One region of the Yersinia sp. SCPM-O-B-9106 (C-191) genome, then DNA from elsewhere that is predicted to be linked to it. Evidence: predicted binding sites of a transcription regulator. Region 1 holds the regulator's gene; each other region holds the start of a gene.

Region 1 (5,758 bases):
GCTAAGGTGTCTGAGCCGACACTGGAAAGATTGCCGGATAGGGTATGTGGTTTTGGCGATTGAATCTCTGTAGCAGGTGAAACCGCTACAGATTGTGCTAAAACGCCGTAGCTAAACCCGAACAGGGCATGCAACAGCGCCAGTTTTCCCCATCTCATCAGCTTGATGTCCATGCAGTCTTAGGATTTGACTGCATTCTCGGTTAAAACCGTCGGAACAATCAATCGATTCGGCAAGGTAAAAATAAATCTCGTCCCCAAACCGACTTCACTCATGACATCCAAACGTGCGTCATGGTGGCTCAGAGCATGCTTCACAATTGCCAGCCCTAATCCACTGCCCCCGGTTTGCCGAGAGCGGGCCTTATCCACCCGATAGAAGCGCTCAGTGAGGCGCGGCACATGCTCAGGGCTAATTCCCGGCCCATTGTCACTCACCTGAAATTGTGCGCCTTGCGCAGTTTTCTGCCAACACACTTCAATTTTAGTGCCATCAGGCGTGTGATTGACGGCGTTATAAACCAGATTAGACACCGCGCTGCGCAGTTGGTCTTCGTTACCAAATACTTTCAGTTGATCATTAACCCGGAAAGTAATTTCATGACGCCCACCACTCAGCGCTTGCACTTCATGCTGTAATATCTTCAGCATTCGTGGAATATCAACCTGCTCATTCAGATCTACATTAGGAGCGGCTTCAATGCGCGACAACGTCAATAATTGTTTGACCAACCCATCCATTCTCTTGGTCTGTTCCTGCATCGTTCCCAATGCTTTATCCCGCAATGGCCCCGCCAATTCTTGGTCGTGCATCATTTCCAGATACCCCTGTAACACCGTCAGGGGGGTGCGCAGTTCGTGGCTGACATTAGCAAAGAAATTACGCCGCGCCCCTTCTAACTGACGCATTTGGGTAACATCACGGGCCACCATCAATAATTGCCCTTCTGAATAAGGCATCACCCGGAACTCAACGTAATAGCCATTATTGAGTTGCAAGGTGAGTGGGCGGGAAAATTCTTGCTGTTGTAAATACTGGCTGAATTCGGGATAACGCAGCAAGTTGAGAATATGCTGACCATTATCCTCCGGCCAGCGGAACCCCAGTAATTGCTGAGCCAGACCGTTACACCAGAAAATATTGCCGTCAATGGTGGTCATCACCACAGCATCGGGTAAAGATTCAGCGCCACTGCGGAACCGTTTGATAAGTAAGGCTAATTCACGCCGACGCCGCCGATTTCGCAGTTGCATCTGATATAAGCCATAAAATAAAGGTTCCCAACTCCAACGCCCTGAAGGCGGAGTCATGCTGCGGTCTAACCACAGCCAGTGAGATAATTTGAGTTGGTTATAGAAATTCCAGACCAGCGCCGCAACCACTGAGACGAGTAATAGCCAAGGAAGATACCCGATAAAGGCACCTAGCAGTAATGCGGGCAAACAAAAAAGAGCCAGCTCTAAAGCCAGCGTTTTCCATGATAAACGTTCTAACACAACGAATTCTCCGGCACTGAAAACTCAGTAGCGCGTTGAGAAGCGGTACCCGGTTCCCCGGACAGTTTGTACCATTTTGTCATGGCCATCAGTTTCAAGCGCCTTGCGTAGCCGACGAATATGCACGTCAACGGTGCGATCTTCTACATAAACGTTAGTGCCCCAGACATAATTAAGCAACTGTTCACGGCTATAAACTCGCTCTGGATGGGTCATAAAGAAATGCAATAATTTAAACTCGGTCGGCCCCATATCCAGTGCTTGCTCATTGGCCATAACCCGATGTGAAGAGGGGTCAAGACTCAGTCCTTGCATTTCAATCACTTCTTCCACCGCCATTGGCGATATCCGGCGCATGACTGCTTTAATCCGCGCCACCAGCTCTTTGGGTGAAAAAGGCTTGGTAATATAATCATCAGCGCCCACTTCTAAACCGCGAACTCTGTCTTCTTCTTCACCACGGGCGGTCAGCATCATCACGGGAATATCTCGGGTCAATGCTTCGCGTTTCATATGCTTAATAAACTGAATCCCCGACCCCCCTGGTAACATCCAATCCAGCAACACTAAATCAGGGTAAGGCTCAGATAATCGAGTTACTGCGCTGTCATAATCCTCGGCTTCTAACGGTTGGTAGCCATTTTGCTCCAACACAAAGCACACCATCTCACGGATTGGAGCTTCATCCTCCACTACCAGTATGCGTCTTGCCATCATCAACCCTGCCAGTAAGTTAGTGGTCACTATTTGATTTCGGGAGCCATTATGCGTCAGTTTTGTGACATTTTTATGAAAAACATCGCGCTCTTGCAAGCAATAAGCATAGTGATAAATTTTATGATAATTGCAAAATGCAGCACTCAAGTTTGCGAAGCGTCTCGGAGATTTCATTCACACTGTTTTTTTAGCCGCGACATCCGGCGGGCAGTGTTTATAATCAGCGCCAATATCTTTGGAAAACAACCTGCCCTAGCGGGAGATTTATGCGCATTATTCATACCTCTGATTGGCATTTAGGCCAGCATTTCTTCACCAAAAGCCGTGCGGCTGAACATCAAGCATTTCTGCACTGGCTCATTGAACAGATCAAAGAAAATCAGGTAGATGCGCTGATTATAGCCGGTGATATCTTTGATACTGGCTCCCCACCCAGCTATGCCCGAGAGCTGTATAATCGCTTCGTGGTCGAGCTTCAATCAACAAATTGCCAGTTAATTGTTTTGGGGGGGAATCATGATTCAGTCTCAACGCTGAATGAATCTCGGGGTTTGCTTTCTTATCTGAATACCACGGTCATATCCTGCGCCAGCAGTGATTTAGCCCAGCAAGTTATTATTTTGAAAAACCGTCAGGAGCAACCTGCGGCCATACTGTGCGCCATCCCCTTTTTGCGCCCACGCGATTTAGTCACCAGTCAGGCTGGCGAATCCGGCGGACAAAAGCAACTGGCATTACAAGAAGCCATTGCGGCCCACTATCAAGCGCTCTATCAGCGGGCCGTTGAGTTGCGCGCTGAGCTTGGCCTGCCCTTACCTATTATTGCCACTGGGCATTTAACCACGGTGGGGGTTACCACCACAGACTCGGTTCGAGATATTTACATCGGCACATTAGACGCTTTCCCAGCCCAAGCTTTCCCCCCGGCGGATTATATTGCTCTGGGCCATATTCACCGTGCTCAGCAAGTCGCTAAAACCGAGCATATTCGCTACAGCGGCTCGCCAATTGCCTTGAGTTTTGATGAATTGAGCAAAGAGAAAAGTGTTTATTTGGTGGAGTTTGCCCAGCAAGCATTAGCATCAGTGACCCCGCTATTCATCCCACAATTTCAGCCGATGCAGTTAATCAAAGGCGATTTAACACAAATAGAGCAACAGCTGGCTGCATTTTCTGGCCATCAGGGGTTACCGGTATGGCTGGATATTGAAGTCGCCACAAAAGACTATCTCACTGATATTCAAAGGCGAATTCAAGCACTAGCCGCAGAACTTCCGGTGGAAGTGGTATTATTGCGCCGCAGTAAAGAACTGCGTCATAACAGCATTGAGCGGCAGGAAAAGGAAACACTCAATGAGTTGAGTGTCACTGATGTATTTGAACGCCGGCTGGCGCTGGAGGCGGATTTAGCCGAACCTCGTCAGGAACGCATGCGCCAAATGTTCAATCAGGTGGTTGAGGATATATCGCAAGGTAAAGATGCCGCAGAGGAGCAACCAGCATGAGAATTTTGAGCCTGCGTCTGAAAAACATTAATTCTCTACAGGGCGAATGGAAGATTGATTTCACTGCCGAGCCTTTTGCCAGCAATGGGTTATTCGCAATCACCGGCCCGACAGGCGCCGGTAAAACCACCCTCCTCGATGCTATTTGTCTCGCGCTATACCACCAAACTCCGCGTTTGACTGTCTCACCGGGCCAAAATGAGCTGATGACCCGCCATACTGCGGAGTCGCTAGCTGAAGTTGAATTTGAGGTAAAAGGCACGCGTTATCGGGCATTTTGGAGTCAGCGCCGTGCTAAAAATAGCCCGGAAGGGAATCTGCAAGCCCCCAAAGTTGAGCTGGCACTGTGCGAGAATGGCAAAATTCTGGCCGATAAAGTGCGCGATAAACTGGATATGGTGGCGGCAATCACCGGGCTGGATTTTGGTCGTTTTACTAAATCCATGATGCTGTCGCAGGGGCAATTTGCCGCTTTTCTCAATGCCGATGCCAATGACCGTGCTGAATTATTGGAAGAATTAACCGGCACCGACATCTATGGGCGGCTATCTGAACATGTATTTGAACAACATAAGTTGGCCAAGACTGCGCTGGACGCATTGCACCAACGCGCCAATGGTATTGAACTGCTAAATGAAGAGCAGCGTTTAGCCCTGGCAAAACAATTAAACTCGCTCGAAGAACAAGAAAAGCAGCTTTCCTCAGAACAGCGGGTGAATCAAAACCAAATAAATTGGCTCACCAGTTGGCAGCAGCAGCAAAAAAATGCATTGGAATATCAACAACAACAGAAGCTTATTGAGCAAGAATATCAACAGGCGCAGCCCGAACTGCAACGGTTGGCCCGCAGTGAGCCGGCAGAAAAGCTGCGCCCCCTGTTGCGCGAGCGCTCGCGCAGCCTACAGGATTTGCAACAAATACAACTGCGCATCACTACATTAACCGGGCAACAGCAACAACTTCAGACGCAACTCACACCACTGACTCAGGCGCTGGAGCAAGCCAATCTTGCTCGCCAACAACAAGCCGCCCAGCAGCATGAACAAGAAACACTGATCGAGCAAAAGGTCGTTCCGCTAGATAATCTTATTGCTCAGCAGCAACACTCATTAATGCTGCTTGGCACGCAATTACAACAGTTACAAACTAAAGAGCAGCAAGGCAAACAGCAGCTTGAGCTGAACGAACAGCAGCTAAAGCAAACCCAGCAGCGCCTACAACAACTGACTGAGTACAGCCAGCAATATGCCCACCATCAGCACTGGGAAAAGAACTTGCCTTTATGGCGTGAACAGTTCCGTCAATTACACATACAGCAACAACAAGCGGTTGACAGTGAGCAGCAGTTACAGCAACAGGTTGCATTAATCACGACCTTACAGCAGCAAATTGACACACTGAATAAACAAGATAAACAGCAGCAAGCGGCATTAGTGCAAGCCCACTTACAGACAAGTAGCATTCAGCAACAATTGACCGCACTTGAGCAACTGCAACCCTCGGCACAGCTACGCCAACAACTGTTCGAACTCCAGCAACAACGGCCAGTGCGGCAACAATTAGCGGCATTATCACCATTGGTGCAGCAAGTTCAGGCCCAGCATGATAAACAACAACAGCAAGCAGTCAGCCAGCAACAACAACTCATACTACTCGAGCAGCAATTGGCCGAGAAACGTCAGTTATATAAACAACAAAAACAACATCTGACGACTCTGGAAACTTTGCTGGAACGCGAAAAACACATAGTCAGCTTAGAGGCAGAAAGAACCAAACTGCAACCGGGAGAAGCATGCCCGCTATGTGGTGCATTGGATCACCCAGCCATTACGGAGTATCAGGCGGTAAAGCCCTCAGAGACAGCTATCCGTGTTGAGGAACAGCGCCTACAGGTTGAGCGGCTATCAACTGAAGGTTCCGAACTCAATGCCCAGACTCAAAGCTTGCTTCAGCAGCTCAAACATCTGGAACAAGAGTTACAGCACAGCAATCAGCAGTTGGCAGATTACCAACAGCAATGGCAAACACTGACCCAGCCAT
Region 2 (5,758 bases), 1.1 Mb from region 1:
AGGTGCGCCGCCGATGCAATACATCACATCCACTTCACTTTCTGGCATGCAGGTTAAAATAGAGGCCGCGACATCGCCATCGGGAATAGCAAACACTTTGACACCAAGTTGCTGCATTTCGGCGATGATGCCGTCATGACGCGGTTTGGCTAGCGTGATAACAGTTAAGTCAGTCAGTGGTTTATTCAACTTGATGGCAACATTGCGCAAGTTGAGTTCCAGCGGCAGGTTCAGGTCGATTGCTCCTTTAGCGCCAGGGCCAACCACCAGTTTTTCCATATACATATCAGGCGCATGTAAAAATGTGCCTTTATCTCCCACCGCCAGCACGGCCAGTGCATTGGCCTGGCCCATGGCAGTCATGCGGGTACCTTCAATAGGGTCAACGGCAATATCAACGGCATCGCCTTGGCCAGTACCGACGTGCTCACCAATAAACAGCATTGGGGCTTCATCGATTTCACCTTCGCCGATAACAATTTGCCCATCAATATTGACCTGATTGAGCATAATACGCATGGCTTGAACAGCAGCGCCGTCGGCAGCATTTTTATCGCCCCGACCCAGCCACTTATAGCCTGCCAGCGCAGCTGCTTCGGTGACACGGGAAAACTCGATGGCTAATTCACGTTTCATGGTTAGACCTGTATCCCCGTCATACTTCAAGCTGCATGTGCGTTGGCTACACTCATCACCTCAGTCACTTACTTAATGTAAGCTCTTGGAGCGTCTCTTGCTTGCCGCCTTCCTGCAACTCGAATTATTTAGGGTAATAGAAGAAGAATGTAAGCAGGAATTCTATCATCTTTGTGATGTGAAGCCGTAGGGTGTCTTTGGGGGGATGAGATTTTTCACAATAAAAAACGCGCCATCGGGGGATGATGGCGCATTATAGAGAGCTTAAAACAGGCCCTATTTTACCGGCGGGCCGTTATTCTTCGTGATCTTCCCAAGCTTGAGCACGGGCCACTGCTTTCTTCCAGCCTTTATAGCGGAAATCGCGCTCGGTGGTTTCGATTCCTGGACGGAATTCGCGCTCAATGGTGGCTTTACTCTTCACTTCATCCAAATCATTCCAGAAGCCCGTCGCCAGACCCGCGAGGAATGCGGCACCCAGCGCTGTACTTTCACGCACTGCCGGGCGCTCAACACGTGTGCCCAGAATGTCGGCTTGGAATTGCATCAGGAAGTTGTTTGCGACTGCACCGCCATCAACACGCAGTGACTTCAGGCGTTCACCAGAATCAGCTTGCATCGCATCCAGTACATCGCGAGTTTGATAAGCAATGGACTCGAGGGTTGCGCGGATGATGTGGTTGCTGTTAACACCACGGGTCAGGCCGAAGATCGCACCACGGGCATACGGGTCCCAATAAGGAGCACCTAACCCAGTGAAAGCAGGCACCACATATACACCGTTGCTGTCTTTCACTTTGGTGGCGAAATACTCGGAGTCGGTGGCATCGCTGATCAGTTTCAGCTCATCACGCAGCCATTGGATGGATGCGCCGCCAATGAATACCGCGCCTTCCAGCGCATAGTTAACTTCGCCGCGTGGGCCGCAGGCAATTGTGGTCAGTAGTCCATGATTGGATTGAACGGCTTCTGTGCCGGTGTTCATCAGCAGGAAGCAGCCTGTTCCGTAAGTATTTTTTGCCATGCCCGGTTGTACACAAAGCTGGCCGAACAGCGCGGCTTGTTGGTCACCGGCGATACCGGCGATAGGAATACGCGTCCCGCCTTTACCACCAATGTTGGTCTGGCCGTAAATTTCTGAGGATGGGCGAACTTCTGGCAGCATGGCGCGCGGGATATTCAGCGCTTTCAGCATGCGTTCGTCCCACTCTTTGGTGCGAATATTAAACATCATGGTGCGTGATGCGTTGGTGTAATCCGTTACGTGTACACGGCCCTGTGTCATGTTCCACACCAGCCAAGTGTCTACGGTACCAAACAGCAATTCGCCGCGCTCAGCACGGTCACGAGCGCCTTCTACGTTATCAAGGATCCATTTCACTTTGGTGCCGGAGAAGTAAGGGTCAACCACCAGCCCAGTGTTGTGGCGGATGTACTCTTCCAGACCTTCTTTTTTCAGTTTCTCGCAGATTTCAGCGGTACGGCGGCATTGCCAAACAATGGCGTTATACACCGGCTTACCGGTCGCTTTGTCCCAAACAATGGTGGTTTCACGTTGGTTGGTAATACCGATACCGGCAATTTCGTCAGAACTGATGCCGGCTTTGGCCAGCACTTCGACCAATGTGGAGCTTTGCGTGGCCCAGATTTCCATTGGGTCATGCTCAACCCAACCCGCTTTCGGGTAGATTTGGGTAAATTCACGCTGAGAAACACTCACGATATTAGCATCGTGGTCTAACACCACTGCTCTGGAACTGGTGGTTCCTTGATCAAGCGCGACAATGTATTTCTTTTGAGTAGTATTTTCAGTTGTCATAGTTAGCCTACTTTTTAAGTGACAGTATCTAATATTTACGCTTTGCGTTCTGTGGTCGTAACCGTGGTTTCTTCATCTTCAATGGCACACACATCGCATGGCAAATGGCGACCAATCAGAGCACGATAACCGAATGCACCCACTAATGCGCCGACGATTGGCCCTAAGATAGGGACTAAGAAGTAAGGAATATCACGCCCGCCAGTGAAGGCGATTTCGCCCCAACCTGCAAAATAAGCAAATAGTTTTGGACCAAAGTCACGTGCCGGGTTTAATGCGAACCCGGTCAGTGGCCCCATTGAGCCGCCGATAACGGCAATCAAGATACCAATCAGCAGCGGTGCCAGTGGGCCGCGTGGAATACCGTTACCATCGTCAGTCAATGCCAAGATAAGACACATCAAAATAGCGGTAATGACCATTTCAACCAAGAAAGCTTGGAAAACAGAAATATGTGGATTTGGATAAGTAGAGAAAATACCAGCCAGATTCAGACTTTCAACACTGCCGCGTGCTATTTGATGAGTCTGTTCAAAATCGATGAATAGGTTGTAGTAGAGGCCGAACACTAAGGCCGCAGCACAAAATGCACCGGCAATCTGTGCCAAAATGTAGGGAATAACTTTACTGCGATCAAAGCAGGCAAATAGCCATAAGGCAATAGTCACTGCTGGATTAAGATGAGCACCTGAAATTGCTGCTGTGAGATAAATGGCCATAGCAACGCCCAGGCCCCAAATGATACTAATTTCCCACTGCCCAAAACTGGCACCTGCCAATTTTAATGCAGCGACACAGCCCACACCAAAAAAGATAAGTAGAGCAGTACCGAGAAACTCAGCGATACATTGGCCCTTCAAGGTCGAACTAGCGGTTTGGCTCATAGTAGATGTCCTAGAGACAGAGATTTATAGGGTGTTTCTTATTTTTGCCCCCCAAAGTACGGAGGGAGTGATGTAAATTTATCGTTAACGAGCACAAACGAGAAATAGCGAAATCAAAATGTGTGTGGTGTGTCATAAAAATGAGCGATTTCGCGTTATTCGCAGATGTTAAGGGACTTTGAAAGTGTGATCAGACCAGTGCTTTCTTCCCCAGTTGTTAAAGCTGTGTATAACTTAGCAAGATGGATGGTAGGCATTTTTCGGTTTTTGCTGATGCTTTTTCGACTTTCACTGATGTTTTTTCGGTTTTCACTGATAGTTACTGACACGAAATTGCTACAGAGTGTGGTTTGTACCGGTATGGCGCTAGACAGGGGGAGACTGGCTACATACAATCGCTCTACAAGGGCATCGCCTTATAAGACTATTGTTTTTATCATATTGCGTCGCCTGTGCGATGGGACGCCTAAAACATAGCGCTTGTTACACTAGTTTGATGGATATATAGCGCGATAAGTATTCACAGCAGTTTCATTCGCCGATAGTTACTGTGGTTTGCGCGGCAACTGAAGTTAGAAATGATGACTGCGACCAAAGGATGTACGCCTTGCGACTCATAAGGGGACCGAAGAATGTCATTTGAAGTATTTGAGAAATTGGAAGTTAAAGTTCAGCAGGCGATTGATACCATCACTCTGTTACAGATGGAAATTGAAGAGCTGAAAGAGAAAAATAACACCTTGTCCCAAGAAGTTCAGGAAGCGGCAGGTGGCCGTGAAGCGCTAGTGCGCGAAAATGAGCAATTGAAACAAGAACAGCATGTTTGGCAGGATCGTCTGCGTGCTCTGTTGGGAAAGATGGAAGAAGTCTGAGTGCCAGTTGGCTTAAAGCATCATCAATATATTGCTGAAAGCCGCTAGTTACGCAGCTTCTTCGAGTACGAAAGGCAACAAGGGCGATATTGATATCGCCCTTTTTAGTTGATAAACCAGAGAGATATTATTCAATATCCAAAGGTTCTTCTGACAAGATTATCCCGGTGTTGTCTGCGTACAAATGGTCACCGGAGAAGAATGTCACACCGCCAAAGTTAACGCGGATATCACTCTCACCAATACCCTCATCTGCGGCACCGACCGGAATAGCGGCCATCGCCTGGATACCAATATCCAATTCGGCTAGTTCATCAACCTGACGGACAGCACCGTAAACAACAATGCCTTCCCACTCATTTTTCAAAGCCAGATCAGCTAGTTCAGCATTGATTAATGCCCGGCGCACTGAGCCACCGCCATCGACGACTAAAACACGGCCAAGACCATTTTCTTCGAGCAGGTCAAACAACAAGCCGTTATCTTCGAAACATTTTACAGTAGTAATCTTGCCACCAAATGAAGTGCGCCCGCCAAAATTGGAGAACAGAGGTTCTACCACATTGACCTCTTCATGATAGATGTCACAGAGTTCGGAAGTATCATATTTCATAGGATTAACGTCTGGTTGCGGCTGGGATGTTAAGTATATCCCTTTCTGGCCGCTGTTGGCAAAATCATCAATTGTTAAATTTCTCCGGACAGGTTTATCGGCTGTTGCCCGGAGAAAGAAACAGGCGGGGTTAACTGAGCACCAGGCCGATAGCAAACAGAATATTGGTCAACAACGCGGCTTTGACCATATGCTCGAGCATGGGGCGCATCCCCGCGGCGGTGGGTTCACGCAGCACAAATAGCGCGTGTTTGGCCAGTAAGGGAACCGCCAAAATAAAGAGCCAACCCGCCCAGTTATGCAGATACAGAATATTGAATAATGCCAGACAGAAGATGGCGGCGGCGATCAGCAGGGCATGATAATAACGTGCGACCACCGGGCCTAAACGCACTGCCAGTGTGTTTTTGCCATTGGTTTTGTCATTTTCGATATCACGCAAATTATTAATATTTAAAACGGCTGTCGCCAGTAAACCACAGGCGGTGGCGGGTAGCATGACGATACTGTCAAAGTGCCCGGCTTGAAGATAGTAAGTCCCGGCGACACTCAGCCAGCCGAAGAAAACCAATACTGAAATATCACCTAAGCCCATATAACCATAGGGTTTACTACCCACGGTGTAGGTGATTGCGGCCACAATGGCCATCAGCCCAAGCAGTAAAAAGCCTAAAATGTCGCTGGGTTTTTCGCAGGCCACGGCAATGAGCGCGATACCTGAAATGACAGTCATACTAACAGTGATGATAAGCGCGACTTTCATTTGCTGACGAGTAATCATCCCTTTTTGCATGCCGCGCAATGGCCCGATACGTTCTTCGGTATCACTGCCCTTGATAGCATCGCCGTAATCATTGGCGAGATTGGACAAAATTTGCAACAGGCCGGCGGTTAATAAGGCGAGCAAGGCGACGGCGGGCTTAAAACTATCGAG
Region 3 (5,758 bases), 1.7 Mb from region 1:
TGAATCCATCAGGCATTCGTTTATGGATAGTCAAGGGGCCGGGTACGGAACGCTGTGAAGCGAGCAATATTGAAGATATCGATAAAGTGAAGAGCATGTTGTCAACGCTAGGGTATCAACCCGCGTTTACACTAGAAAAACAACGTAGCATCTATTTTATTGGGAAGTTCCACGTTACGGTTGATAGTTTGGCGGAGTTAGGTAATTTTGCTGAAATAGCCATCATGACTGATGATTTTGCTGCCCTTGATAATCTTAAGGCAGAATGCCGAGAGTTAGCTAACGGATTGGGATTATTAGTAGAACAACAAGAAAACCGTTCATACCGGCAATTGCTCGGTTTCTAACTATTGTATGATTTGTCATTATAAAGTCTTGGCCGCTCTGCGTATCACGGCCAAATAGGTTTATTTCTTCATCAAAGACTTCAAATTGGCGAATGGATTATGGGTGGCAACACCCTGATCATTCTGCGCATCATCCCCGGCAATCACCGTCGAGCCATACAGGTCTGCTTCTGTATATTTAGAGTGTTCATGGTCATGACAAAAAAGACATAGCATCTCCCAATTGCTGCCATCTTCTGGGTTATTACTATGGTCATGGTCAATATGGTGAACTGTTAGTTCTCGCAGGTTGGAATAAACAAATTCTCGTGAGCATTTACCGCAAACCCACGGAAAAATCTTTAATGCTTTCTCCCTATACCCACTTTCTAGACGCGCGTAGTTCTTCGGTATATATGCCATATCAGCCTTCAATTCTACGAGAAACAATGTTTGCATTTTAGCGTGAAAACAGACGGTAGACTATCAACTATTGGCTATTAATCTTTAGGCCATACTTCCTCATTAGAGTCTGCTTCTGTAGGAACATATTGAATCAGTTATAAAAATATATGTCTAGATACTCATGTTGATACTGATAATTTTTGAGACTTTTGCTGATGATTTAAAGGGATAAGTCGTTTTACACTATCACTGAGTTTTTATGATCACCTTTTTATATTATTCAGTATAGAGTTATTGGCATAAGATTATGTGTACTCCCGCTAATAGACTTATTTTACGGCATGCAATACAGCGTGTTTAGCCTGAAATCCTTTGCCGATAGAGTTGAGGCGATATGAAAGAATCTGAGGTACTGGCCGAAGTCAGTAATGAAAACCAGACATTAGTAGCTGTGGTGCAACAAGACCAACGGGTTGTCTACTTCTATATTTATCCGCAAGAAGCATTTGAAGAACGTTTCCCCGTCCGCGCTTGCTGGGTGAGAAATTTGGTCGCAGCTCCAATATCGGCTGATAATACCGCCCTTGAACAAGGACTAGCTCCGCGTTTGGCGGCAGAGTTTTGCCGTAATGTAGCTGGCGAGGCTGAACTTGATGCACAGTTTATTTCGATTATCTGGTCAGAAAGTGATGATGGCGCAGCATTATGGTATCAGGGGCAATTACTGGCGATTATTCCCGGGTGGAGCTTATATATTGATCACTCTGTTTGTTATTCTGCCAGTTGCATTAAAGACAATCCGCTAACATTACCTTTGGGGTCTGCTTCTACTAACCCCCAATATACTCATGCACAAAATACTCGCCAATTTTGGCGGGTTTGGCAGCAGGAGGAAGGGAATCCATGGCCTGCATTGCAGGCTGAGTATATTCAGTGCTATGAACAACACTTTGGTCCATCGGTTAAATATTATGCCATCGATCAAGGTAAGTGGCCGCCTATGGCTATCTCACAGCACGAAAAAGAGGGAATATATTACTTTCTGACGTTGGGGGTTAGTATTCGTCCCCAACCATGGGTCGAAATATTATTTAATGACGATGCTGCTAAATATCGGCGTTTCGAAATGGCTATAGCGATTGATAGCCAATTTGTTAATGAGGACAATGCTATCCATATGGCTAGTGCGTTGGCAGGTTTTGCTCATGTACCTTGGAGTAAAATAACTTGGCTGGGGGAGGGGCATACATTGGAATCAGAAGTCGCCCCTCAAGGGTATGAGGGTTATGTCTTGTCATCAAAGCTTTATGCTAATGCAGACAGCCTAATATTGCCTCTCCAGCAAGATGACCCGGTTAATATATATTGGGCCAGCCCCATTTTTGCCAGCGAAAGAGAATTTGCCCATAGTGTGCCGAATGGCGGGTATGATTTACTGAAAAAGCTACAGCAACAGGGGGTTAATCATATTTTTTCACCCCGTGAGTCCATTATTTAATTTCAACTGGACATGACAGATCTGATTTGCAGATTTTGTTATTTGGGTCTTAACTTAACTATGACGATAGTGGTTTAAGGCCGTAATGTTAAGTTTGTAATAAGTGAGATAGGCAAGCCAGCTATCAGTGAAAATTAATTTTATGGAGGTGTTTATGGGCATACTATCTTGGATTATTTTTGGTCTTATCGCTGGGATTTTAGCTAAATGGATTATGCCAGGAGAGGATGGCGGTGGTTTTATTATGACTATAATCCTTGGTGTGGTAGGTGCGTTAGTTGGTGGCTATATTAGTACTTTCTTTGGGATGGGTAAGGTTGATGGATTTAACCTTGGTAGCTTTGTGGTGGCGGTTATTGGCTCACTGGTTGTGCTGCTTGTCTATCGAAAGTTAAGAAGTTAGCAACTTTTCAGGTGTTTATTATAGTGATTTTAAATAATTATTTTTTGACTAAATAAGCATTAAACAAGAAAATGCTCGCTCATCAAGAATATAAGAAAGGTGGCTAAATTTTGTCACCTTTCTCTCATAAAAATATCATCAATATGTAATAGAAATATTCGTTAATGGCACATGACTAAAGGCAATATGAGAAATATGACATGGGCCAGGCATTATGCAAACTCACTATGGCTGATTACCCAGCTGCGGTGTCAGAACCGCGTAAAAAGGTACTTGCTGTTAAAGGTTTGGTTAAGGCGTATAAGTCACAACACCGAGTTCTGGATGATATTAATTTTGAGCTTCATGCGGGTGAATTCGTCGCAATAATTGGTCGTTCTGGTGCTGGTAAATCTACGTTACTACATGTTTTAAATGGCACTATTCCCAGTAGTGCTGGTGAAATTATTAATTACCATGATAATAACGAAACACAAAATATAGCCGCCCTGACGACAAAGCAGATGCGTAAATGGCGAGCTAAATGTGGTATGATTTTTCAGGATTTCTGTTTGGTTCCTCGCCTTGATGTTATAACTAACGTTTTATTAGGTCGCCTCAGTTACACCTCCACGCTAAAATCATTTTTTAAGATATTTGCGGACCAGGATCGCGCCAGAGCCATCGAATTATTACAGTGGCTTAATATGCTGCCGCATGCTTTGCAACGCGCAGAAAACCTTTCGGGTGGACAAATGCAGCGTGTTGCTATTTGCCGCGCCATGATGCAAAACCCAAAAATATTATTGGCTGATGAGCCTGTCGCTTCTTTGGACCCTAAGAATACGACTCGTATTATGAATACATTACAGAAAATAAGTGAAAATGATATTGCGGTGGTTGTTAATTTACACTCTGTCGATTTAGTGAAAGATTATTGTACTAGAGTTATTGGTATTGCTCATGGGCGAATTATTTTTGACGGTCATCCCTCTATGCTAAATGACACCATTATTCAGGATATATATAGTGACGAATCACCTGAGCTTTTGCATTAACTCCCACTTATCCCTTTATCAGAATAGGTTATTTTAATGAAGAAAGTACTTTGTCTTACCTCATTAGTGGCAAGTGTAATGATATTTAATGCCACAGCAGCGGATGCACCAAAAGAAATTAATCTGGGTATCCTTGGCGGGCAGAATGCAACACAGCAAATTGGCGATAATATATGTGTTAAGGAATTCTTAGAGAAGGAATTAAATGTTAAAACAAATTTGCATAACGCATCTGATTACTCCGGCGTTATTCAAGGTTTGTTAGGTGGAAAGATTGACCTAGTATTAAGTATGTCTCCTTCCTCTTTTGCTTCTGTTTATATCAAAGATCCTAAAGCTGTTGATATTGTAGGTATTGCTATTGATGATACTGACCAATCTCGCGGCTATCACTCTGTCGTCGTCGTAAAAGCAGATAGCCCTTATCAGAAGATTGAAGACTTAAAGGGTAAAGCATTTGGCTTTGCTGACCCAGATTCAACCTCTGGTTTCTTGATCCCCAATCAGATATTTAAACAGAAATTAGGCGGGACACCAGATAACAAATATAACAATTTTTTCTCTAGCGTGACATTCTCTGGCGGGCATGAGCAAGATATTCTTGGGGTCATTAATGGCCAATTTGACGGTGCAGTAACTTGGGCATCGATGATCGGTGATTATAATACTGGATATACTAGCGGCGCATTTACCCGCATGATTCGTATGGATCACCCAGATTTAATGAAGCAGCTCCGTATTATCTGGGAATCTCCCCTTATTCCTAATGGCCCGATTTTAGTCCGCGGTGCTTTGCCACCTGAGTTTAAAGCGCAGCTAGTGGCTGCGGTTAAAAAACTGGATAAAGAAGATCATGGTTGTTTCATCAAAGCGATGGGTGGCAAACAGCATATTGGTGAAACATCACTCAGCGAGTATCAAACTATTATTGATATGAAGCGCGAATTAACCAAAGGCGACCGTTAAGTCGGTCCTGCGGATAAAATATGATAGCTCTGGTTTATCGGGGCTATCATTTTTAGGTGGTAGCTAATTTTGAATACAGACTTTAACTATTACTATCAAAAGGTTCGCGCTAAACAAAAACGTGAAACGTTGATTTGGTCATTGATGTTGGCAATTATCTATCTTGGTGCAGGAAATATTGCTGAGTTTAATTTACATACTATTTTTATTTCTATTCCGCATTTTTTTGATTATCTAGTTGAAACTATTCCCGTACTCCATTGGCATAAATTATTTGCAGATGGTCATACGGAAGGCTCCTTGGCTTATTGGGGTTATCGTCTGCCAATTCAGTTACCGCTAATCTGGGAAACTCTACAACTGGCGGTGGCATCGACGATTTTGTCGGTTATGGTTGCTATTATTTTTGCCTTTTTAGCAGCGAATAATACTCATAGTCCATCGTGGTTGAGATTATCTATTCGCACCTTTGTTGCCTTTTTACGCACTATGCCAGAATTGGCATGGGCGGTGATGTTCGTCATGGCTTTTGGTATTGGGGCTATTCCCGGTTTTTTGGCGTTGGCATTACATACTATTGGTAGCTTAACTAAGTTGTTTTACGAGTCATTGGAAACTGCATCAGATAAACCTGTTCGCGGTCTTGCTGCTTGTGGTGCCGGTAAATTACAACGGATGCGTTTTGCGCTTTGGCCACAAGTAAAACCCATATTTCTTTCCTATAGTTTTATGCGGTTGGAAATTAATTTTCGCCAATCGACCATTTTGGGTTTGGTGGGGGCGGGGGGAATCGGTCAGGAGTTGATGACCTCAATAAAACTGGATCGTTATGATCAGGTGAGTATGACATTATTACTGATTATTATTGTAGTTTCGTTACTGGATTATACATCCGGTAAATTACGCAAACGAGTTGTAGAGGGCGTGTCATAATGTTGACAGACCACTTGAGCGCCGAGCAGCTGGCAATAGTGAAACAACAGCATCCGCAGATTTTCTTACAGCAAAAACGGTATATAAAATCGGTCACGATAATTGCTGTAGGCATTTTTTTATATTATCTTTTTTTCTTCAAAACCTTTGGTATTCCCTGGCAGACATTTGTTAATGGTAGCCAGCAAAT
Region 4 (5,758 bases), 910 kb from region 1:
ATCCAGATACAATATAGTCACAACCATTTTGGCATTGTAAATAGGGGATGTGGAGCAAAATTTGCTCTAATAATATGATTGACTGTTCATCAACATTGTTATCGCGATATTGCTGATGGTCGAAACTTAAAGATTGTTTCTCTTCTGAGAAAACTATTTTTTCTGGCAATATTTTCCCATCAAATATACCCAATAACTTCATCGTGCCATTCTCTTCAACAGCTGAAAACCCAGCAGGGACTAAATGCTCGATGGTTATATTTTTTGCATGTATTGAATTAAATATTGGGAGTAGTAAAGACAATAAAACGATCTGATTGATACTCATGTTTTTTTTCATTGGATTCCATTCCATTATTGGTCGTTTTTATAGAAACAGATCTCCTCAGACGAATATACTTTATGTGTTGATGGTTTCCATTAGACCATGATGATATATATTTAAGTCAAAGGATAAAGCAGTCAGATGGTTAAGCTCCTGACTGCATATATTTATTTAACTGATGTGTGATTAAATATCATCTTCGATAGTAAGTTGAAGCGTCCCTGTATACGTTTCGCCAGATAGGGCTTCTGCGGGTTTTTTTGCTCTTATTGTTAACGCATGGTTTATCTCATTATGAACACCTAATGCGAAACTTGCCCCTGCTCCATTGAGTTGTGTGCGGCCTAACTGCACGACAACATCATTAAATGTTTTTACCGGACCGTCAGCGTCGCCCTCTAGAACGAGTGGGTTTCTGAGCTTGATGTTGACTCTAGCTCCAGTATTACTCGTTATCTTAACATTCTCTGTGTATTCATACGTGCCATCATTGCTAACATGGTCATAGTCCATGGCGATATTATTAAATGGATCACCATTACCTTTTGTCATGCTGATTGAACCATTAATTTCTGCTGTAACCGGTATGTCTTTATCGAATGGTTGCGCATGAGCAATAGTACTGCTGGCCAATATTGCCACAGTCATAATAGATAATAGAGTTTTTTTCATCATAGATACCTGAGTGTCCTTTGTATTAAGCCCCATTCAATATATGAATGGGAGTTATTTCCTTGGTTGCTCTTGTGAGTTATATAACGGAACAATAACGAGGGTGTTAATATAGTCGTGTTAATATAGTGTCACTCACAAGGCGGACAAACATTAACATGTGAGATAGAGGATCATCAATAATGATACAACCAATTTAAGGAAATAAAATAAATATAAGTTGAACGATGAAATAAATACCTAATCGATATTTTTGTTTTTATTTCTTTCATCGGATAACGCCTAATAAAATTATTGTTGTTTTAGTTAAAAAATAATTTTATTAGTGAGTAGTCGCAAGGTTAATCGATAATTGGATTTTTATCCTTACTTTTTGTCATTTTTATGTCATCTGAGAGTTATATTTCTGTCATGAAACGGTGTCATGTTTGCTTTCGAACAAAAACTGATTTATTTCGCTCATTCACCACAGTTTATTGAGATGAGCCAGACGGATTTATTCAGGGGCTAGATATGTTTAATAACACTATTCGTAAAACATCGATTTGTATCGCGCTTACTTTGGCATTCAGTGCTAATGCGATGGCGGTAACTGAAATTCCTTTCTGGCATTCAATGGAGGGGGAGTTAGGGGTTGAAGTTAACTCATTAGCTGATCGCTTTAATCAGTCGCATACCGATTATAAAATTGTACCGGTCTATAAAGGTAACTACGAACAAAGTCTGGCGGCGGGTATTGCTGCTTTCCGCTCAGGGAAAGCCCCCGCAATCTTGCAGGTCTATGAAGTGGGCACCGCAACCATGATGGCGAGTAAGGCTATCAAACCGGTATTCCAGGTATTCAAAGACGCTGATATTAAGTTTGATGAATCCGTTTTCGTCCCAACGGTTGCGGGTTATTACACTGATGCCAAAACCGGGCACTTATTATCTCAGCCGTTTAACAGCTCTACACCCGTGCTGTATTACAACAAAGATGCATTTAAGAAAGCCGGTCTGAATCCAGATCAACCGCCTAAAACATGGCAAGAACTGGCCGAAGACACCGCTAAATTACGTGCCGCAGGAGCAACTTGTGGTTACGCCAGCGGTTGGCAGGGTTGGATTCAAATTGAAAACTTCAGCGCCTGGCATGGTCAGCCAATTGCCAGCCGTAATAATGGTTTTGATGGCACTGATGCCGTATTGGAATTCAACAAACCAGTGCAGGTTAAACATATCCAATTGCTGTCGGATATGAACAAAAAAGGTGATTTTACCTATTTTGGCCGCAAAGATGAATCGACCGCCAAGTTCTATAACGGCGACTGTGCCATTACCACCGCCTCTTCCGGTTCTCTCGCCGATATCCGCCATTACGCCAAATTTAACTACGGCGTGGGTATGATGCCTTACGATGCCGATGAGAAAAACGCACCACAAAACGCCATTATTGGTGGGGCCAGCTTGTGGGTAATGGAGGGTAAAGACAAAGATACCTACAAGGGCGTGGCTGAATTCCTGCAATTCCTGACCCAACCGGAAATTGCCGCCGAATGGCACCAGAAGACAGGCTACTTGCCTATCACCACCGCCGCTTATGAGCTGACGAAGCAGCAGGGTTTCTATGATAAGAATCCAGGTGCCGATGTTGCAACTCGCCAAATGCTGAACAAACCGCCATTGCCATACACCAAGGGCTTGCGTCTGGGCAATATGCCGCAGATTCGCACTGTGGTAGACGAAGAGCTGGAAGGCGTTTGGACGGGTAAGAAAACGCCGCAACAAGCATTAGATACCGCGGTGTCCCGAGGTGATGTGTTGTTGCGCCGCTTCGAGCAAACCAACAAATAAGGTTATTTGACTACTTTACTTGTCAGTTTGGGGTTGGGCAGTGCTCGGTCTCCTCACGTACGATGTGTACGCTCCGGGGCTTGTGCGCTGGCTGCTCCCAAACTGACTGCGCCAGTAACGCCAAATAGTTTGTACTGTATTGAGTCAGGACATGGCGTTTTCGATTGGCGCTCTGGTGCTAATCAATCCACGTCAGATAAACGGTTAATTCTATGTCATCTTCCCGTCCCGGTTTTTCCTGTAGTTGGTTACCTTACCTGTTGGTATTACCGCAACTGGCCATCACCGCTGTTTTCTTTTTGTGGCCAGCGGGCGAAGCGCTGTGGTATTCGGTGCAAATGCTGGACCCATTCGGCCTCTCCAGCCAGTTTGTCGGGCTGAGTAACTTTATTGCGTTGTTTCACGATGAATACTATTTGGCTTCGTTTTATACCACGCTAATTTTCAGCTCGCTGGTGGCGGGCATCGGTCTGGTGGTGTCGCTATTCTTGGCGGCGATGGTGGATTACGTTTTACGTGGCAGCCGCATCTATCAAACTTTAATGATTTTACCTTATGCCGTCGCCCCCGCCGTGGCTGCGGTGTTGTGGATATTTCTATTCAATCCGGGGCTGGGGTTGATAACCCATTTTCTTGCCACGCTGGGCTACAACTGGAATCACGCACAAAATAGTGGTCAGGCGATGTTTCTGGTGGTGTTGGCTTCGGTATGGAAACAAATCAGTTATAACTTCTTATTTTTCCTTGCCGCACTGCAATCGATCCCGCGCTCATTAGTTGAGGCTGCGGCTATTGATGGGGCGGGGCCCGTTCGCCGCTTCTTCAATCTGGTGTTGCCGCTGATTTCGCCGGTGAGTTTCTTCTTGCTGGTGGTGAATTTGGTTTATGCCTTCTTCGATACTTTCCCGGTTATTGATGCCGCGACAGGCGGCGGCCCGGTACAGGCGACCACCACCCTGATTTATAAAATTTACCGCGAAGGCTTTGCCGGGTTGGATTTATCCAGTTCAGCGGCTCAGTCAGTTGTTTTGATGTTGCTGGTGATTGGCCTGACGGTTATCCAGTTCCGCTTTGTTGAGCGTAAGGTGCGTTACCAATGATTGAGAATCGCCGTGGGCTGGATATCTTTTGCCATGTCATGCTGATTATTGGCGTGCTATTGATCTTGTTCCCGCTGTATGTGGCTTTTGTCGCAGCGTCTCTGGATGACACTCAGGTGTTTCAGGTGCCCATGACCCTGATTCCGGGGCCACATTTATGGCAAAACATCAGCCATATTTGGCATACCGGAGTGGGCAATAACAGTGCCCCCTTTGGGCTGATGCTGTTTAACAGCTTTGTGATGGCGTTTGCGATTACCATCGGCAAAATTACGGTATCAATGTTGTCTGCTTATGCCATCGTTTACTTCCGTTTCCCGCTGCGCAATCTGTTTTTCTGGTTGATTTTCCTGACCCTGATGCTGCCGGTGGAAGTGCGAATTTTCCCGACGATTCAAGTCATTGCCAACCTGGACATGCTGGACAGCTACACCGGCCTGACTCTGCCGCTGATGGCGTCCGCTACCGCAACCTTCTTGTTCCGCCAGTTCTTTATGACCTTGCCGGATGAGTTATTGGAAGCCGCGCGCATTGATGGCGCGGGTGCCATGCGCTTTTTCTGGGACATTGTCTTGCCGCTGTCCAAAACCAATTTGGCGGCCCTGTTTGTTATCACTTTTATCTATGGTTGGAACCAATATCTCTGGCCAATCCTGATTACCAGCGATGCTTCTATGGGCACGGCGGTCGCGGGAATAAGAAGCATGATTTCCAGCTCGGGCGCTCCAACCCAGTGGAATCAGGTGATGGCAGCAATGATTTTGACTTTAATTCCACCGGTCGCGGTGGTCCTTCTGATGCAGCGCTGGTTTGTTCGCGGCCTGGTAGACAGTGAGAAGTAACCTGATATGGCATGTTTAAAGCTTCAAGCAGTAACCAAATCTTATGACGGCGTGACGCCAGTGATAAAGCAGATTGATTTAGATGTCGCGGATGGCGAGTTTATCGTGATGGTCGGCCCATCCGGTTGTGGCAAATCGACCTTGCTGCGCATGGTCGCGGGGCTTGAGCGCACCACCAGCGGCGATATTTATATTGATAATCAGCGGGTAACCAATCTGGAACCCAAAGATCGTGGCATCGCCATGGTGTTTCAGAACTATGCGCTCTATCCCCATATGAGTGTGTTTGACAATATGGCTTATGGCCTGAAAATCCGGGGCTTTGGCAAAGAGCAGATCCGCCAGCGCGTCGATGAGGCGGCCCGAATTCTGGAGCTAGGCCCGCTACTGAAACGCAAACCACGCGAGTTATCCGGCGGTCAGCGCCAACGGGTCGCGATGGGCCGCGCGATTGTGCGCGAACCGGCGGTATTTCTATTCGATGAGCCATTGTCTAATCTGGATGCTAAGCTCCGGGTACAGATGCGCCTTGAGCTACAACAGCTACATCGCCGGTTAAGAACCACCAGTTTGTATGTGACTCATGATCAGGTTGAGGCTATGACGTTGGCCCAAAGGGTGATTGTGATGAACAAAGGCGTGGCGGAGCAAATTGGCACGCCAAGTGAAGTCTATCAACGGCCCGCAACCCTGTTTGTCGCCAGTTTTATCGGCTCACCGGCGATGAACCTGCTAGCCGGAACGGTCAGTTCGGACGGGCACGCCTTTATTTTAGCCGATGGCATGACTCTGCCGCTGGAAGTGCCGCGACCACAATGGGCTGATCGGCGCTTGACCCTAGGTATTCGTCCGGAGCATATTCAGCAAACGGCATCTCAGCAAAAAACGTCAGCGCAGAGTGTGCCGATGTCCTTATTAACACTCGAATTATTGGGTGCGGATAATTTAGCGCATGGGCAATGGGGCGGACAGAGTGTTATTGCTCG

The links. The regulator PhoB, encoded in region 1, activates phosphate uptake and scavenging genes when phosphate is short. The targets are predictions, from matches to a motif close to CTGTCATAAAACTGNCNNAT.
Positions count from the first base shown of each region.
Region 2: OP863_RS19240 (MIP/aquaporin family protein) is a predicted target of PhoB. The motif match lies at 3,469-3,488, and genes of this name have one in related genera.
Region 3: phnC (phosphonate ABC transporter ATP-binding protein) is a predicted target of PhoB. The motif match lies at 2,754-2,773, and genes of this name have one in related genera.
Region 4: ugpB (sn-glycerol-3-phosphate ABC transporter substrate-binding protein UgpB) is a predicted target of PhoB. The motif match lies at 1,404-1,423, and genes of this name have one in related genera.

Region 1 is NZ_CP110791.1:3,197,668-3,203,425, forward strand. Features, by position in the region: gene OP863_RS14580 (PstS family phosphate ABC transporter substrate-binding protein) at 1-158, opposite strand, end outside; gene phoR (phosphate regulon sensor histidine kinase PhoR) at 180-1,496, opposite strand; gene phoB (phosphate response regulator transcription factor PhoB) at 1,521-2,210, opposite strand; gene sbcD (exonuclease subunit SbcD) at 2,480-3,718, shown strand; gene OP863_RS14600 (AAA family ATPase) at 3,715-5,758, shown strand, end outside.
Region 2 is NZ_CP110791.1:4,265,781-4,271,538, reverse strand. Features, by position in the region: gene glpX (class II fructose-bisphosphatase) at 1-636, opposite strand, end outside; gene glpK (glycerol kinase GlpK) at 932-2,455, opposite strand; gene OP863_RS19240 (MIP/aquaporin family protein) at 2,491-3,339, opposite strand; gene zapB (septal ring assembly protein ZapB) at 3,972-4,211, shown strand; gene rraA (ribonuclease E activity regulator RraA) at 4,339-4,824, opposite strand; gene OP863_RS19225 (1,4-dihydroxy-2-naphthoate polyprenyltransferase) at 4,955-5,758, opposite strand, start outside.
Region 3 is NZ_CP110791.1:1,515,148-1,520,905, forward strand. Features, by position in the region: gene OP863_RS06965 (class IV adenylate cyclase) at 1-347, shown strand, start outside; gene yajD (HNH nuclease YajD) at 408-749, opposite strand; gene OP863_RS06975 (suppressor of fused domain protein) at 1,126-2,229, shown strand; gene OP863_RS06980 (GlsB/YeaQ/YmgE family stress response membrane protein) at 2,384-2,632, shown strand; gene phnC (phosphonate ABC transporter ATP-binding protein) at 2,833-3,669, shown strand; gene phnD (phosphonate ABC transporter substrate-binding protein) at 3,706-4,635, shown strand; gene phnE (phosphonate ABC transporter, permease protein PhnE) at 4,705-5,568, shown strand; gene phnE (phosphonate ABC transporter, permease protein PhnE) at 5,568-5,758, shown strand, end outside.
Region 4 is NZ_CP110791.1:4,103,509-4,109,266, reverse strand. Features, by position in the region: gene OP863_RS18530 (TcfC E-set like domain-containing protein) at 1-355, opposite strand, end outside; gene OP863_RS18525 (CS1 type fimbrial major subunit) at 512-1,000, opposite strand; gene ugpB (sn-glycerol-3-phosphate ABC transporter substrate-binding protein UgpB) at 1,511-2,830, shown strand; gene ugpA (sn-glycerol-3-phosphate ABC transporter permease UgpA) at 3,043-3,930, shown strand; gene ugpE (sn-glycerol-3-phosphate ABC transporter permease UgpE) at 3,927-4,772, shown strand; gene OP863_RS18505 (sn-glycerol-3-phosphate import ATP-binding protein UgpC) at 4,779-5,758, shown strand, end outside.